Gemmata palustris: one gene and its partner. Each later gene encodes a partner of the first gene's protein in a complex. Links are inferred from orthologs where the notes say so. Each region holds a gene or a part of one and is shown in the gene's direction. Other genes may lie near its edges. The genes, in order: prfA and prmC.

Evidence for each region.
Region 2: the proteins of prfA (region 1) and prmC are in contact, whole or in part, in a crystal structure (PDB 2B3T), measured with the Escherichia coli proteins. The link is inferred for Gemmata palustris from one-to-one orthologs.

The regions. Positions count from the first base shown.
Region 1 is NZ_JAGKQQ010000001.1:1,352,384-1,359,750, reverse strand. What follows is about bases 1-2,978. They hold prfA (peptide chain release factor 1), read left to right. Parts: upstream 1-940; coding sequence 941-2,017; downstream 2,018-2,978. Other genes in these bases: J8F10_RS05440 (serine/threonine-protein kinase), read left to right, coding at 2,348-2,978; J8F10_RS05450 (type B 50S ribosomal protein L31), read left to right, coding at 509-787; ahcY (adenosylhomocysteinase), read right to left, coding at 1-92. Outside these bases: more of J8F10_RS05440, read left to right, coding at 2,979-4,105; tRNA (adenosine(37)-N6)-threonylcarbamoyltransferase complex transferase subunit TsaD, read left to right, coding at 4,145-5,158; J8F10_RS05430 (hypothetical protein), read right to left, coding at 5,265-5,516; J8F10_RS05425 (class I SAM-dependent methyltransferase), read left to right, coding at 5,540-6,775; J8F10_RS05420 (TIGR03067 domain-containing protein), read left to right, coding at 6,868-7,332. UniProt on the Escherichia coli protein: Peptide chain release factor 1 directs the termination of translation in response to the peptide chain termination codons UAG and UAA.
Region 2 is NZ_JAGKQQ010000002.1:382,519-389,894, reverse strand. What follows is about bases 2,812-5,798. They hold prmC (peptide chain release factor N(5)-glutamine methyltransferase), read left to right. Parts: upstream 2,812-3,859; coding sequence 3,860-4,738; downstream 4,739-5,798. Other genes in these bases: J8F10_RS36010 (DUF1559 domain-containing protein), read left to right, coding at 5,753-5,798; hemP (hemin uptake protein HemP), read right to left, coding at 5,245-5,424; trxA (thioredoxin), read left to right, coding at 2,812-3,398. Outside these bases: J8F10_RS36035 (DUF1501 domain-containing protein), read right to left, coding at 1-1,306; J8F10_RS36030 (HAD family hydrolase), read left to right, coding at 1,637-2,305; more of trxA, read left to right, coding at 2,541-2,811; more of J8F10_RS36010, read left to right, coding at 5,799-6,877; J8F10_RS36005 (hypothetical protein), read left to right, coding at 6,903-7,376. UniProt on the Escherichia coli protein: Methylates the class 1 translation termination release factors RF1/PrfA and RF2/PrfB on the glutamine residue of the universally conserved GGQ motif, i.e. on 'Gln-235' in RF1 and on 'Gln-252' in RF2.

The DNA.
Region 1 (7,367 bases):
ATGGCGATCTCGCGGCGGCCCCAGGGGGCGAGCGCGATGTCGGCGACGTGGTAGTCGTTGAAAGTAGCAGGTTTTTGCGCAACAGTGGTCACGTTCAAAGTCTCCTAAACGATGAACGGGCGCCGTTGCACGGTAGTAATCCACCCCATCGAGCCTGGCAAGTACGCCCATGCGTCCCGTTGCAGCGCCCCTCGAGAAGTGGTGGTGGTTCATAGACTCTATGTAAAGCCCCGTCGAATGTTCATCCGTTGACTATATACATAGAATGAGGAATAGGTCAGGGTCAAGGGGAAGGACCCAAAATCCGGGCGACCAACATTCCTCGTGCGTCGGTCTCGGTGACGGCCCGATCTGTGTGAAAAAGGCGACTCTGTAGCGAGGAACGGAAGTTATTCCCCTCTCGACTGTTTAATGGAGAGGGACGGGGACAGGTTCTTCTGATTGCCTTGTCGCATTGCGGCCAGATTCCTACCATAACAAGCCTAACCGACATCCGCGGAGCAGAGTCATGAAGAAGGGCATTCACCCGAACTACCGGCCGGTCGTGTTCCAAGACGCCGCCGCGAACTTCGCTTTCCTGTCGCAGTCGTGCGCCCCGACCACTGAGACGATCAAGTGGACCGACGGCAACGAGTACCCGCTGTACAAACTGGAAATCTCCAGCGCCAGCCACCCGTTCTTCACGGGCAAAATGAAGCTGCTCGACACCACCGGGCGCGTCCAGAAGTTCAACGACAAGTACAAGAAGACCGGCGCCGGCTACGCCAAGAAGGACGGCGCGAAGTAATCGCGTCGCGTTCGGGGTTCACCTCCGGCGGAGAGTGTTTGTGACGGGTACTTCACAGAACCGTGCCGCATACGACCTGGGGCCGCTTTAGCGCCCCGGGCCGGCTCGCGTTTTTGAGTACCAAACACTCACACTCAACTCCAAGCACGAACTATGTTTCCGGCACTCGAATCGCAACTCGCGCGCTATCTCGAACTCGAACAACAACTCTACGACCCCGTCATTGCCAGCGACCCGTCGAAGGCCGGCGCCATCGGCAAGGAGCGCGGGGCGCTCGCCAAAACCATCGAGCCGTACATCGAGTACAAGCGGCTCTGCGCCGCGATCGCGGACGCGGAGGCAATGGCCGCCGATCCCGACCTCAAAGCGATGGCGGACGAGGAGTTAGCGGAACTGCGCCCCAAGCGCGACACGCTCCACACGAAAATCGAAGAACAACTCCTGGTCGACCCGGGCGAAGACTACTCGAAACTGATCGTCGAAATCCGGGCCGGGACCGGGGGGGACGAGGCCGCGCTGTTCGCGGGCGACTTGTACGAAATGTACACGCGCTACGCTCGCGAAAAGGGCTGGAAACTCGAAGAGATCGCGTTCAGCCCCGGCGAGGCGGGCGGGTTCAAGGAAATCACCTTCGGCGTGTCCGGCGACGACGTGTACCAGTACCTGCGGTACGAGTCCGGCGGGCACCGGGTCCAGCGCGTCCCCGCCACGGAAACGCAGGGCCGCATCCACACGTCCGCCGCGACCGTCGCGGTGATGCCGGAGCCGGAAGAGGCGCAGGTCTTTGTCAACGAGGCCGCGGACATCGAGTGGGAGCGGATGCGGGCCGGCGGCGCGGGCGGTCAGCACGTCAACAAGACCGAGAGCGCGGTCCGCATCTGGTACAAGAAGGGCACGCCCGAAGAGATGGAAGTGAAGTGCCAGGACGGGCGGAGCCAGGGCAAGAACTACGAGCAGGCGATGCGCATTCTGCGCTCGCGCCTGTTCGAGCGGCAGCAGGAGAAGCTGCACAAAGAGCGGTCCGACATGCGGAAGTCGCTGATCGGCACCGGCGACCGGAACGCTCGCATTCGGACGTACAACTTCCCGCAGAACCGCTGCTCGGATCACCGCATCGAGTTCACCGCGTACCGGCTCGACGCGATCATGGCCGGTGACCTCGAGCAGATGGTCCAGCCCATGCGCGACCACGTGCGAAAAGAGAAGCTGGCCGCGAACAGCCCGAAGTGAGCCGCCCCGCCCACGTACCACGAACTCACAGTTGGCGCGAACCGGTGAGAGTTCCTCGATCCGGGGCTGCGAACGGGATTCTCTGTTCTCGGGAACCTCCCGTATTACCGGGGCGAGTTCCTGAATGAGTACCCAAATCACGGCGCGAAGCCCGTGGCAGGCGACGAAGAACAAACCCAATCCGTTCGATGAGTGGTCCGGTATCCCTTCCCCCGTCGCCCGCCCCTAATTCCTGATTCGGTGCACGCGATGAAATCCCTCTGGCCCACCCGAAGTAGTGCTAGGATGTAATGTTCTACTTTCCTGGAATTGCGCTCGTTGAGCCGCCTCATGCCGGATATTTCGGACTTCACCGCAACTCACCCGCCTGAACCGGACGTGTCGGGCGCCACGATCGTGCGCGAGGCACCAAGGACCACCGACGAAACGCTCGTGCGCCCGTCCGAGCCCGGCCCTCAGACGGGCGTCACGCTCCCGCGCGCGACCTCGACCGGTTCCGCGGGCTTCGTCGAGGAAACGCGCCAACTGCTCCGCAAACGGTTGCTCGTCACACACGGTGCGATCGGTATTGCAACGGGCCTGATTACGCTTTTTGGAATCACCGGGCTCGCGGTGCTGCCGGCCGAGGCCGGATTGGGCCGGTGGGCAATCGGGCTCCCGCTCCTCGGGTTCGCGCAGAGTATCGCCGGCCTCGTGTTCATCCTGCGGAACCCGGACGTGGCGCTCCCCGCACTGCGTACCGTCGAAGTGAGTCAGTTCGCCGTACTCGGGTGGGCCGCGGGCACCGCCCGGTTCGCCGTGCTGTACGCGACCCCCGCCGAATCGACGGACCTGCGCTACTACGACCTCGTTTACCGGTTCGATGCCGTTATGACGAACTACCCGATCGTGTTCGCCGTCATCTTCTACGGCGTGCTGATCCCGAACACCCGGCGGCGCAGTTTAATCGGTGCCGGGCTCCTGATCCTCGTTCCGATCGTGGCGACCGCACTGGCCGTTGCGCTCAACCCCGCGGTGCGCCCCTCGCTCCCGCGCCTCCTCCCCGGGACCGCGATCCCGCTGCTCATGGCCGGGATCATCGCGGTGTTCAGCGCGTCGCGCTCGATCGCGCTCCAGCGCCAGGCGTTCGACGCGATCCGCGAGGCGAAGCAACTCGGCGCGTACACGCTCCGCAAGAAACTCGGCCAGGGCGGGATGGGCGAAGTGTGGCTCGCCGAACACCGACTGCTCAAGCGCCCGTGCGCGATGAAGTTCGTGCGCTCCGAACTCGCGGCCGAACCCGCGACCGCGGCCCGGTTCGAGCGCGAGGTGCGCGCCGTAACGACCCTGACGCACTTCAACACGGTCCGCATTTACGACTACGGGCGCAGCGACGACGGTAGTTTTTATTACGTGATGGAGTACCTCGAGGGGCCGACCCTCGACCGCTTGGTGAAAGAACACGGACCATTGGCGCCGGGGCGTGCCGTGTATTTGTTGCGCCAGTTGTGCGGCGCGCTCGCGGAGGCGCACGCGGGCGGGATGGTTCACCGCGACCTCAAGCCGAGCAACATCCTCGTGGCCACCCTCGGCGGGCAACGGGACGTTGCCAAGCTCCTCGACTTCGGGCTCGTGCAGGACCACGGTTCAGAGGCCGACGTGAAGATCACGCGGGCCGGGACGGTGCTCGGCACGCCGTCGTACATGTGCCCGGAACAGGCCGCGGGCGAGAACGTGGACCCGCGCGGCGATATTTACAGCCTCGGGGCGGTCGCGTTCTTTGTGCTGGCGGGGCGCCCGCCCTTTGAAGGCACGAGCGTGGGGAAGTTGCTTACCGCGCACCTCACGCAGCACGCGCCGGACCTTTCGACACTGCGAAGCGACGTTCCGGCCGACCTCGCAACAGTCGTGGCGAAGTGTTTGGCAAAAGACCCGGCCGAGCGGTTTCAAAGTGCGCGGGATCTGGAAGCCGCACTCGCAGGCTGTGCGTGCAGCGCGGAGTGGAACGCGACGCACGCCGCAAGGTGGTGGGAACCGACCGCGCTAATCGAAACGCCCGCGCCTTCAGTAACCACGGAACACACAAGGACGCTGGTTCGTGGGGCGTAGTGACGGGCACGCTTCGGCGCGCTCGCTACTATGAACCTCATGACACACTTTCTGGCTCTGGAAACCTCGTGCGACGAAACCGCCGCGGCGGTGTTCACGGACGATTTGCAGGTACTCTCGAGCGTGGTCGCGTCGCAAACGGACCTGCACGCCCGGTTCGGGGGCGTGGTGCCCGAAATCGCGTCCCGCGCGCACCTCAGAAGTCTCCTTCCGGTTGTGGATGAAGCACTGGCCCGCGCGAACGTGTCGCTCAAAGACATCGGCTGCGTCGCGGTTCACAACACGCCCGGTTTGGTTGGCGCGCTGCTCGTGGGGGTCAGCGCGGCGAAGGCGTTCGCGTTCGGTCTGGGCGTTCCGCTGATCGCGGTGAACCACGTCGCGAGTCACATTTTCGCGTGCCGACTCGCGGCCAATCGCGACATCTTCCCCTGTTTGGGCCTCGTCGTGAGCGGCGGGCACACCGCGCTGTTCCGCTGCGATACGGCGTTGTCGCTCGAACTCCTGGGTAGCACGCGCGATGATGCGGCCGGCGAAGCGTTCGACAAGGTCGCGGCCATCTTGGGCTTGGGGTTCCCCGGCGGACCGGCGGTCGAGCGCGAAGCCGCGACCGGCAACCCGAAAGCCTACAGCTTCCCGCGCGCGTTCATTGACGACGGCCGGTTGGAGTTCAGTTTCAGCGGACTGAAAACGGCAGTTCTGTACGCCTGTCACGGACAGGATGTGAAGAAAGCGACTCCGCCCGGACCGGGCCAAAAGCGCGCCGACCTCGCCGCGAGCTTTCAGGCCGCGGTGGTCGACGTACTCACAATGAAGTGCAAACACGCGCTGCGCAAAACGGGCCTTTCGCGACTCGCCGTGGGAGGCGGGGTAAGTGCAAACAAGCCGCTCCGGGCGTCACTGGAAGCGATGTGTGTAAAGGAGGGGGCGGAGTTGGTCATTCCCCCACTCGACCTCTGCACGGACAACGCGGCAATGGCGGCGCTCGCGGTGGAGAAGTGGAAGCGCAAGGAGTTCGCCCCGCCGGACTTAGACGCCGAACCGAACTGGCTGTAATTTCAGGAATTGTGCGGTCGAGCGTACCGAACGGCTTACGAGAACACGTGACGGAAACGAAGACGGCCGGCTTTCGCCGGCCGCACACTCTATCGATAGAGCGAAACTACTCTTTCGGCTTATCCGCGGGGGCCGGAGCCGCCGCCTTCGGAGCGGCCTTCTTCGCCTTCCGCTTGGCTTCGCGCTCCACTTTCACCTTCGCTTGCCGCTCCTTCTCGGTGGCAGCAAACTTTTCCATCTCGGCGTTCACCTTCAAGCGCTCGTCTTTCGGGAGGTACACGCCCGGCCCGAGGCGCTGTTCGTACTTCTTGCGGCGCTTTTCGGTCGCCTTCCGCTTCACGGTTGCGGGATTACCCATGATCGGCTCCGTTAATGGTCTGTGTGCCTAAACTGATTCGGTTTAAGGTAGCGGAGCAGTACGCGAACGTCGAGGGCGAGCGGGTAATCATGGACCTAGAAGCGTTTCGTCAGTTGCTGAGCCCGTTGGGGCAAAGCGCACTCGGGCAGGCGGTCGCGCTCCAACCGACGGAGGCCACGTTCCTCGCGTGCAGCGCGGCCCTTCGCAAGCACCATTCGCCGGAACTCGCGAAGATCGCCCTCGAAACGGCCCTTCTGCGGATCAAAGCCCGCGACAAGTTCGCCGACGCGGACCGGATGTACTTCACACGAGAAGCGTTGGAGCAATCGACGAGCGATGTCGTCGCCCGGTACCGCGCGGCTCGTTCCGCGGGGTTCGGGCACGTCGCGGACTTGTGTTGTGGAATCGGTGGCGACGCGCTCGCCCTCGCCTCAACGGGTTTGACTGTGGATGCGGTGGATATTGATCCGCTCCGCGTCGCAATGACGGAGGCGAATGCCGCCGCGCTGGGGTTGAGTGATCGGGTGCTAGGGATTGTGGGGGATGCACTGACTGTGCCGCTCGTCGCGAAGGCCGCGTTCGCCGATCCGAACCGGCGCAGCGGGAATCGCCGGTTCCTCAGCCCCGAAGACTACACGCCTTCATTGAGTGCTCTCCGGGCACGGTTCCCCGCGGGTTTCCCACTCGCGGTAAAGATCGCTCCCGGGGTCGCGAAATCGGACCTCCCTTCGGATGCGGAAGCGGAATTTGTCTCGCTTCGCGGGGAACTGAAAGAGTGCGTGCTGTGGTTCGGACCGCTGCGCGGGGCCGCGCGACGCGCGACGCTGCTCCCGTCCGGAGACACGCTCTCGGCCGAAACGCCGTCCGATTCACTTCCGCTCGCTGAGAAAGTGGGCGCGGTGGTGTACGATCCCGACTCCGCGGTCACTCGGGCCGGATTAGTGCGCGAACTGGCCGAGCGCATAGGCGCGGACCCGATCGACTTCGAGGTGCAACTACTCACTTCGGATCAGCACACGGCCACACCCTTCGCAACCGCGTTCGCTGTGGAACATGCTGTACCATTCCACCCGAAACAACTGCGGGACTATTTACGAGAGCACGGCATCGGCCGGGTCACGCTCATCAAGCGCGGGTCGCCCGCGGACGCCGACGAGGTGCTCAAGAAACTGAAACTGGACGGCCCGAACCACCGCACGCTGCTCCTCACCCGGGTTGCCGGCACGCACACCGCGGTCGTGTGCGAACGGCTCAGTTGAGGTTGACGCGAACCCCGCGCGAAGCCATATCGCGTGCCCAAAGCCAGTCGAGTTCCCGAAGAGGGCATGCGATGATTCGCGTGGGGGCGTTGATGAGCGCGTTAGCTTTCGGTGCAGTCGCGTGGGCCGATCCGCCCGCGGCGGTCCCGGCGGGTGATCTGGACAAGGTGCAGGGCTACTGGAAGCCGCTCCAGTGCGACTACGAGGGCAAAGCGCAGATGCCCACCGAGGTGATGAAACAGGTCACCGTGGTGTTCGATAAGAGCGAGTACCACTTGTACTTCAAGGACACGAAACTCGATAAGGACGGGAAGCCGATCATCTTCCGGCTCGCCCTCGCCGGCGTCAGCTTCGACTCGAGCACGTCGCCGAAGTCGATCACGTTCGAGTTCGCCGAAGGCCCGCTGAAGGGCAAAAAGAGCCACGGCATCTACGAACTGGCCGGGAACCAACTGAAAATGTGCTACGGCTCGACCGACAAACCGAAGCCGACCAAGTTCGAGGCCCCCGCCAACAGCGGGCTCTTCCTCGAAACGTGGGCGCGCCAGGTGAAGTGAGTTTGGACTGGCGGCGCCCACCGTCCGACGCGAAA
Region 2 (7,376 bases), on another replicon or contig:
GGTCCGCGAGTGTGGCCTTGTCCGCGTCGATGCCGAGGTTGTGGTAGAGCGTCGCGAACAGTTCGCCGAACGTAACCGGGCGCGACGCCGCTTCGCCCGCGATCTTGTCCGAGCTGCCGATGACCTGACCCGTTTTCATCCCCCCGCCGGCCAGCAGCGCGCAGTTCAGTTGTGGCCAGTGGTCGCGCCCGACTTGAGCGCTGATCTTCGGCGTGCGCCCGAACTCACCCATCACGACGACGGTGCAGTCCTTGTCCAGTCCGCGGTCGTGTAGATCCTCGATTAGCGCGCTCACGCACTTGTCGAACGGCGGGAAGTCTTCTTGTTCTCGGAGGAAGATCGAGTTGTTCGCCCGGCCCTCGGCGTTCAGCCCGCCGTGCCAGTCCCACTTGCTGTAGTTCAGCGTGACCACGCGGGCGCCGGCTTCGATGAGCCGCCGGGCCATGAGCAGGCTCTGCGGCACGCGGGGCGCGCCGTTCGCGTCCATGAAGACTTTCGGGTCCCCGGTGCCGTACCGCTCGATTACGCGGAGCGGTTCCTTCGAGAGGTCGAGCGCTTCCGCCATGCGGGACGAAGTGAGCAGCCCGAACGCCTGTTCGGTGAACGAGTCCATTGCCTTCAGCGCGCCGGACGAGTCCTTATCGCGGCGCATGTCGTCGAAGCGCTTGAGGAGCGTCTTGCGGTCCGCGAGTTGGTTCACGTTCACACCGCGGAGGACCATGTCATCGCGGGTCGGTCCCATCGCGCGGAACGGCGTGAGGGCCGGCCCGAGGAAGCCCGGCCCCGGCTCGTTGTACGGCCCGTGCGTGCAGGTGTAACACAGGCTCACGAACGGCGGTACCGCGGGGTCCGCCGGTCCCTGTAACTTCGCGACCGCGGAGCCGAACTGCGGCCACCCGCCGGCGGGCGTCGGCTTCTTCGGGTCGAACCCGTTGTAAACCTGAATGGCGTCGTGATCGGCTTGGTTGCCGACGAGCGAGCGCACGATCGCGAGCTTGTCCATGATCTTCGCGAGGTGCGGGAGCGCCTCGCAAATCTGGATGCCGTTCACATTGGTCGGGATGGGCTTCCACGGCCCCGCGATCTCCTTCGGCGCGTTCGGCTTCAGGTCGAACATGTCCTGGTGCGGCGGCCCGCCGACGAGGTAAATGAGGATCACTGACTTGTGCGGCGAGCGAACCCCGGCCGCGGCCTCCGCGCGGAGCAAGTTCGGGAGCGTGAGCCCGCCCAACCCCAGTGCGCCGATCTTCAGGAACCCGCGCCGCGGGATGCGGTGGGGCACGGGGGACGAGGGACGTGCGGACATGGTTCGGCTCGCGTTGGGTGGAGCGCGTGGCGGGTCGCAAACAGAAGGCGGGAGTGAAACACAGTCTCCACTAGCACGAACGGGGAGTCAACGGCTTTTCCACGCTTCACACAGAACCCGGGGTTGAAACCCCGGGCTATTCCCGGTGACCCCCATTCGGGGTCCAGGAGACAATGAACGTATCGCGTCTTTGCGGCCCCAACGGGGCCACCGGGAATAGCCCGGGGTTTCAACCCCGGGGTGTAGTTACAAGCGCGTTCGCGGCCCCGACCGTGCCCACCAGAACGCGGAGTTCTGGTGGGCACGGTCGGGGGTCGTACAACAGCAAACATGACAACACCTGCGATCATCTGGGACGTGGACGGCACGCTCGTCGATACCGCCGAGCAGCACTTCCGGGCGTGGAGTCGGCTCGCGTCCGAAATCGGCAAGCCGTTCACGCGCGCGGATTTCGCAGCGACGTTCGGGATGCGGAACCCGGAGATTCTGCGAAAACTGTTCTACCCCGACGCCGACGATCAACTGTGTCGCGACCTCGGCGAGCGCAAAGAAGACCTGTACCGCGCATCGGTGCGCGACGAGGGCACACAACTGCTCCCCGGCGTGGCCGCACTCGTGTCGGCGTTCGCGGACGCGGGGTGGCCGCAAGCCGTCGGTTCGTCCGCGCCGACCGGGAATCTCGACCTGTTGCTCGGGTTGACCGACACGCGCCGGTATTTCTCTGCGGTCGTCACGGGGGATGATGTGCGCCGCGGGAAACCGGACCCGGAAGTGTTCCTCACGGCCGCCGAAAAGCTGAACGCGGCCCCGAGCCGGTGTGTCGTATTCGAGGACGCGGTGGCCGGCGTGGAAGCCGCCAAAGCGGGCGGAATGAAGTGTGTCGCGGTCACGTTCGTCGGGCACCACCCGGCCGACAAACTACGCGCGGCGGGCGCGGACATCGTCGTCGCGTCGCTGGCCGAAGTGACCGTCGCGCAAGTTGCCGCGCTGGTCGGTTGAACGAACGGAGTTGCTGCCAAAACTCGAAACCGTGTCGCCACTTCGCGTACCAATTGCTTCAGAAGCGTCTCAGCTCGCCCCACAACCGAAGCGAATCCGTTCAACATTACGGGCGCCGGGCGCAACGGTGCCCCGATGCGATCCTTCGTGGGCGCCCGTAGCACAGGCCAACCCACCGGGGTGGAAAGCCGGGCGCCGGTGCGTAAGGTTGATGGCACCTTAAAGGAGGTGCGCTGTGGGTGCTTCGCCGTGGGTCGTTGAAGGGACGATGGAGAACTTCCAGCAAGTCGTCGTGGACGGGTCGCGCGAGCGCCCGGTCGTGATCGACTTCTGGGCGCCCTGGTGCGGACCGTGTCGGGCACTCGCGCCGCTGCTGGAAAAGCTGGCCGACGAGAAGGCCGGCGTGTTCATGCTCGTGAAGGTCAACACCGACGAGAACCCGGACATCGCCCAGATGTTTCAGGTCGAAGGCATCCCGGCCGTGTTCGCGGTGCGCGACGGCCAAATGGTCAACAGTTTCACCGGGCTGCTGCCGGAAGATCAACTGCGCGCGTTCATTGATGACTTGGGCACTGGAACATCCGAACCCAAAGAGCCGACGCCGTTGGAACAGGCGCTCGAACTGGAAGTACACGACCGAGGCGCAGCGGGCAATGCGTACCGCGCGATGCTCGCGACCGCGCCAGACGACCCGGCCGCCCGCGTCGGGCTGGCGCGCGTGCTGCTCGCGGCCCCGGGCAACGAGCCGCAAGCGATTCCGCTACTCACCGGGGTCGACTTTGGCGACTTCGCGACCGAGGCCCAGCGCTTAAAAGCAATCCTCCACCTGCGCGAAGTACCGCACGCCGACGCCGATCTCGCTGCGGCCCAATCTGCTCCCACGGCGGAAGCGAAGGTCGCACTCGCGCGAATCCTGGCGGCACGCGGCGACTACCCCGCCGCGATGGACGAACTGCTCGCCGCCGCGGACGACGACCGGCAACTCGGACGCACCGCGGTCCGCGATCTGATGCTGAAGGTGTTCGAGGTGATCGGCCCGCGCAGCCCGCAAGCCGACGACTACCGCAAGCGGCTCCAGAGCCGACTCTACTAAGATGTGCAGCCGCAGCGCTCGCACATACCGTCGGTAATCGAATTCGTGAAAGACACAAGCCCCGGCTCACACCGGGGCTTGTGCTGTTGATCGGGCTCCAGTCTACTTCTCGACCTGGGGTGTGGAAGGCTCACGGCACCGCCGACCCCTGGGGCCACCCGGGGTGGAATTAAACCGCGATTCGCGAGGTTGGCCCAGCAATTCCACCCCGGGTGGCCCCAGGGGTCGAAAGCGGTGCTGGAACAGCCTTCCTCGCGCGGAACGGCACGGTAACAGCTCGGCTGACGCAACATCAGCCTGGTGCAGGGCACCGAGCTAAACACGAGCACGATCAACGGAGGATGTTCTACCCGACGCGCGGAGCGCCCGCAAGCGCGGTAAGTGGTAACCGGTCTGTTGCGGCGCTGCGGGATTCGCAATAATGCCCTCACCGCCCGTAATTTTCCGAGAACGGACTCCCAATGCCGCCCGCACCGACGCCGACCGTCTGGACGATCAAAGCGCTCCTCGCGTGGACGACGGACTTCCTCAAGGCGAAGAACGTTGACGGCGCCAAGTTGGAAGCCGAGATCCTCCTCGCGCACGTCCTCAACTGCACGCGCATGGACCTGTTCGTGCGGTTCGACGACCAGCCCACGGACGCGGAGCGCAGCAAGTACCGCGAACTGATCCAGCGCCGGGTGGCCGGGTGGCCGGCCGCGTACCTCGTCGGCTCGCGCGAGTTTTACCTCCTCACGTTCGAGGTGGACCCGGCGGTACTGATCCCGCGCTCGGACACCGAGACCCTGGTCGGCGAAGCGTTCAAGCGCCTCAAACCCATGACCGCGCCCGCCGTACTCGACCTCGGTACCGGGTCCGGGTGCATCGCCGTGAGCCTCGCGCACCAGAAGAAGGACGCCCGCGTGACCGCGGTCGATGTCTCCCCGGACGCACTCGAAGTTGCGACGCGCAACGCTACCAAGCACGGTGTCGCGGACCGCGTCACGTTACTTCAAGGCGACCTGTTCGCGCCGCTCGCGCCGGGTAGCGCGTTCGATATGGTGGTGAGTAACCCGCCGTACATCGCGCAGTCCGAGTTCGCCGAACTGAGCGCCGAAGTCCGCGACCACGAACCGCGCCTCGCGCTCGACGGCGGACCGGACGGGCTCGCGTTCTACCGGCGCATCGCGGCCGGCATCGGCCCGTTCCTGAAGCCGAACGGCTCGCTTTTGTTGGAAATCGGCTGGAAACAAGAGGACGCGGTGCGGAGTATCCTGGCCGACCGGCCCGAACTGGAACTCGGCCCGACGCTGAAGGACATGGGCAAGAACCCGCGCGTCGTCACTGCGAAGAAGAAGTGAGGGGTGGGTAGTTACAAAAAAAGACAAAAGAGCCGCGGATCAACACAGAGAACACGGATCAGACAAGAAAAGCAAAGACCGATTGGCCACAAAAAGACACAAAGGGCACAAAAAAGAAGAAATCAGAAGGCAGAGGACAGAGACCAGAAGGCGCGGGAGCGGACGTGTGTGGCTTTTGTAGCCCGGATGGGGCGACCGATCGTAGCCAGGGGTGAAGCGAGCAACGCGAGCGCAACCCCTGGTAGACCAGCACAAGATGAGCCAGCCCCGTTAGGGCGGCGAGTCCTCTGATTGGCCTGTCGCCCCTAGCGGGGCTGGCTCATTTTTGCATTCGTTCGTTGGGGGATTGTGGGAGCCCGCCAGGAGTTGCGCTGTACCCCTGGCTACGATCGGTCGCCCCATCTGGGGCTTCAAAACGACGCTTCTGTCTTCTGATCTCGGACCTCTGCTCTCTGTCTTCTTTTTTGTGCCCTTTGTGCCTTTTTGTGGCCAATCCGTCTTCAATCTTACTTTTGAAGAATCAGTTTCCCGCGCCGGGTGATGCGCAGCCGGTAACGCACCCCGTCGAGGTCGATCCACACTTCGCGCTTACCCGCGAACAACTCGTCCGCCCGAATGGTCCGGTCCGATTCGGAGCCGTCCGGGGTTTCGTGGCGATCATCTTCTTCCAGTTCCGTGTCGCTCATGGCGGCGTCTTTCAATTGCGGTACTGAGACGCAATTTCAGCGTAACTATCCGCACAGAATTCGCAACCGCGAGCGATCCCGCAGTGATTCAGTGCGATCTTTTTTGCTTCGGATGTTGACAGTATCCGATCCGGCCGTAATGTAAAGTCATCTTGTTGAGAATTTGTCTCAATAAGATTTGCAGTGGGAATTGCCGTGGTCTCCACGGACGATTCCCGCCTCGAGCTTGCTCCGCCACCGCTCGGAACGCGCCCGGCCCTCCCTCTGCGCCGCGCTCACCGGCCCTCCGCAATGCAGCTCTTCTCAACCTCCCCTCCCGGAGCACACCGTGAGCCCGAACCGCATGCGCCGCGCGTTTACACTGATCGAGTTGCTGGTGGTGATCGCGATCATCGCGATCCTCATCGGGTTGCTACTTCCCGCGGTGCAGAAGGTCCGCGAGGCCGCCGCCCGGATGAAGTGCGCCAATAACCTGAAACAGGTCGGGCTCGCCGTTCACAACTACCACGGGGCGGTGGAGAAACTGCCCCCGTTCAGCTACGCCCCGAACGGGCACGACGAGGGCGGTTCGACGTCCAACGCCTTACCGCCCGAAGCCCCGTCCAAGCACCACAGCGGGTTCCTGTACCTGCTCCCGTACCTGGAGCAGGACAACATCGCCAAGCAGTACAACCCGGCCAAGGGAGCCACCGACAAGACGACTCCGCTCGTCGTCGGCGGGCCGACCAACTTTGAACTCACGAAGAACCCGATCCCGACGTACCTGTGCCCGTCGATGGCGAAGCCCGACGCGGTCGGATACGGCGCGTACTGCAGTTACGCCGCGTCCCGTGGAAACTTCCAGTACGCCACCGACGCCAGTGGGACCGTGGTCACTTCGCCGAAGCTCCGCTGGACCGCGGACGACGGCATGATGGCTTCCGCCTTCCAACCGCCCCCGGTGGGATCGCCGACGACCGTCCTGGGGACCGTGACGAAAATCAGTCTGGCGAGCGTAACGGACGGGCTGTCCAACACGCTCCTGGTGGGCGAGAAGCACTACCGGGTGCTCGGGAGCACGTGGGCGAGCGGGACGAGCAACTTCGACGGCTCGGACCTGACTGGCCGGCCGTACACCGGGAACACGAACTACGCGTTCCCGCACCCCGGGGCCGACACCAGCGACGGCGTCACGATGACTCCGATGAACACCCGGACCCTCGTCGGCAAGAGCGCCACGGTGAACGCCAAGGCGGGCACCGCGTCCGCGACCGCGGGCGGGTTGAGCACCAATGACGCGACCGCGTGGTACCGGAACACGGCGCTCTCGGCCTTTAACAGCCCACACACTGGCGGGTGCAATTTCGTGTTCGGGGACGGGTCGGTCAAGTTCGTCCGCGACTCCATCGACATGGCCACGTACCGCGCGCTCGGGAGCCGGAACGGTGGCGAAGTGATCGGTGGCGACTACTAAATTCGGGGAACCCAGGGAGACGACGATGAGCGTTGCTGAACCGACCGCGCAGTTGGCCCCGGCCCCCGCTCCGGTCCCGCGAGTGGCCCGACGCCCGATGCGCAAACGGGCCATGCACTTGGTGCGCCGGGGGCACCTGTATTTCGGGCTGTTCCTGCTGCCTTGGGTGATCCTGTACGGGGCCACCGGGTTCCTATTCAACCACCCCACGGCGTTCAGCGACGCGCCATTCGTCTCGTTCGGCGCGAGTGAGACGAACGGCACGCCGATGGAATCACTGCCCGCCCCGAGCGCGATCGCCGAACAGGTGGTCCAGGCGCTCAACGAGCGGGCAAAAGAGGGCAAACCGTACACGCTCGTGGAACCGGAGAAGGCGAAGTACACCCGCGACTTCGCGTTCGCCACGGTGAAAGTCGACGACCGGGAAGTGAGCGTACTCTTCGACGTGGTCAACTCCGGCGGTACCGTGCGCTCGCGGCCGGCCCCGGCCGTAACGAAG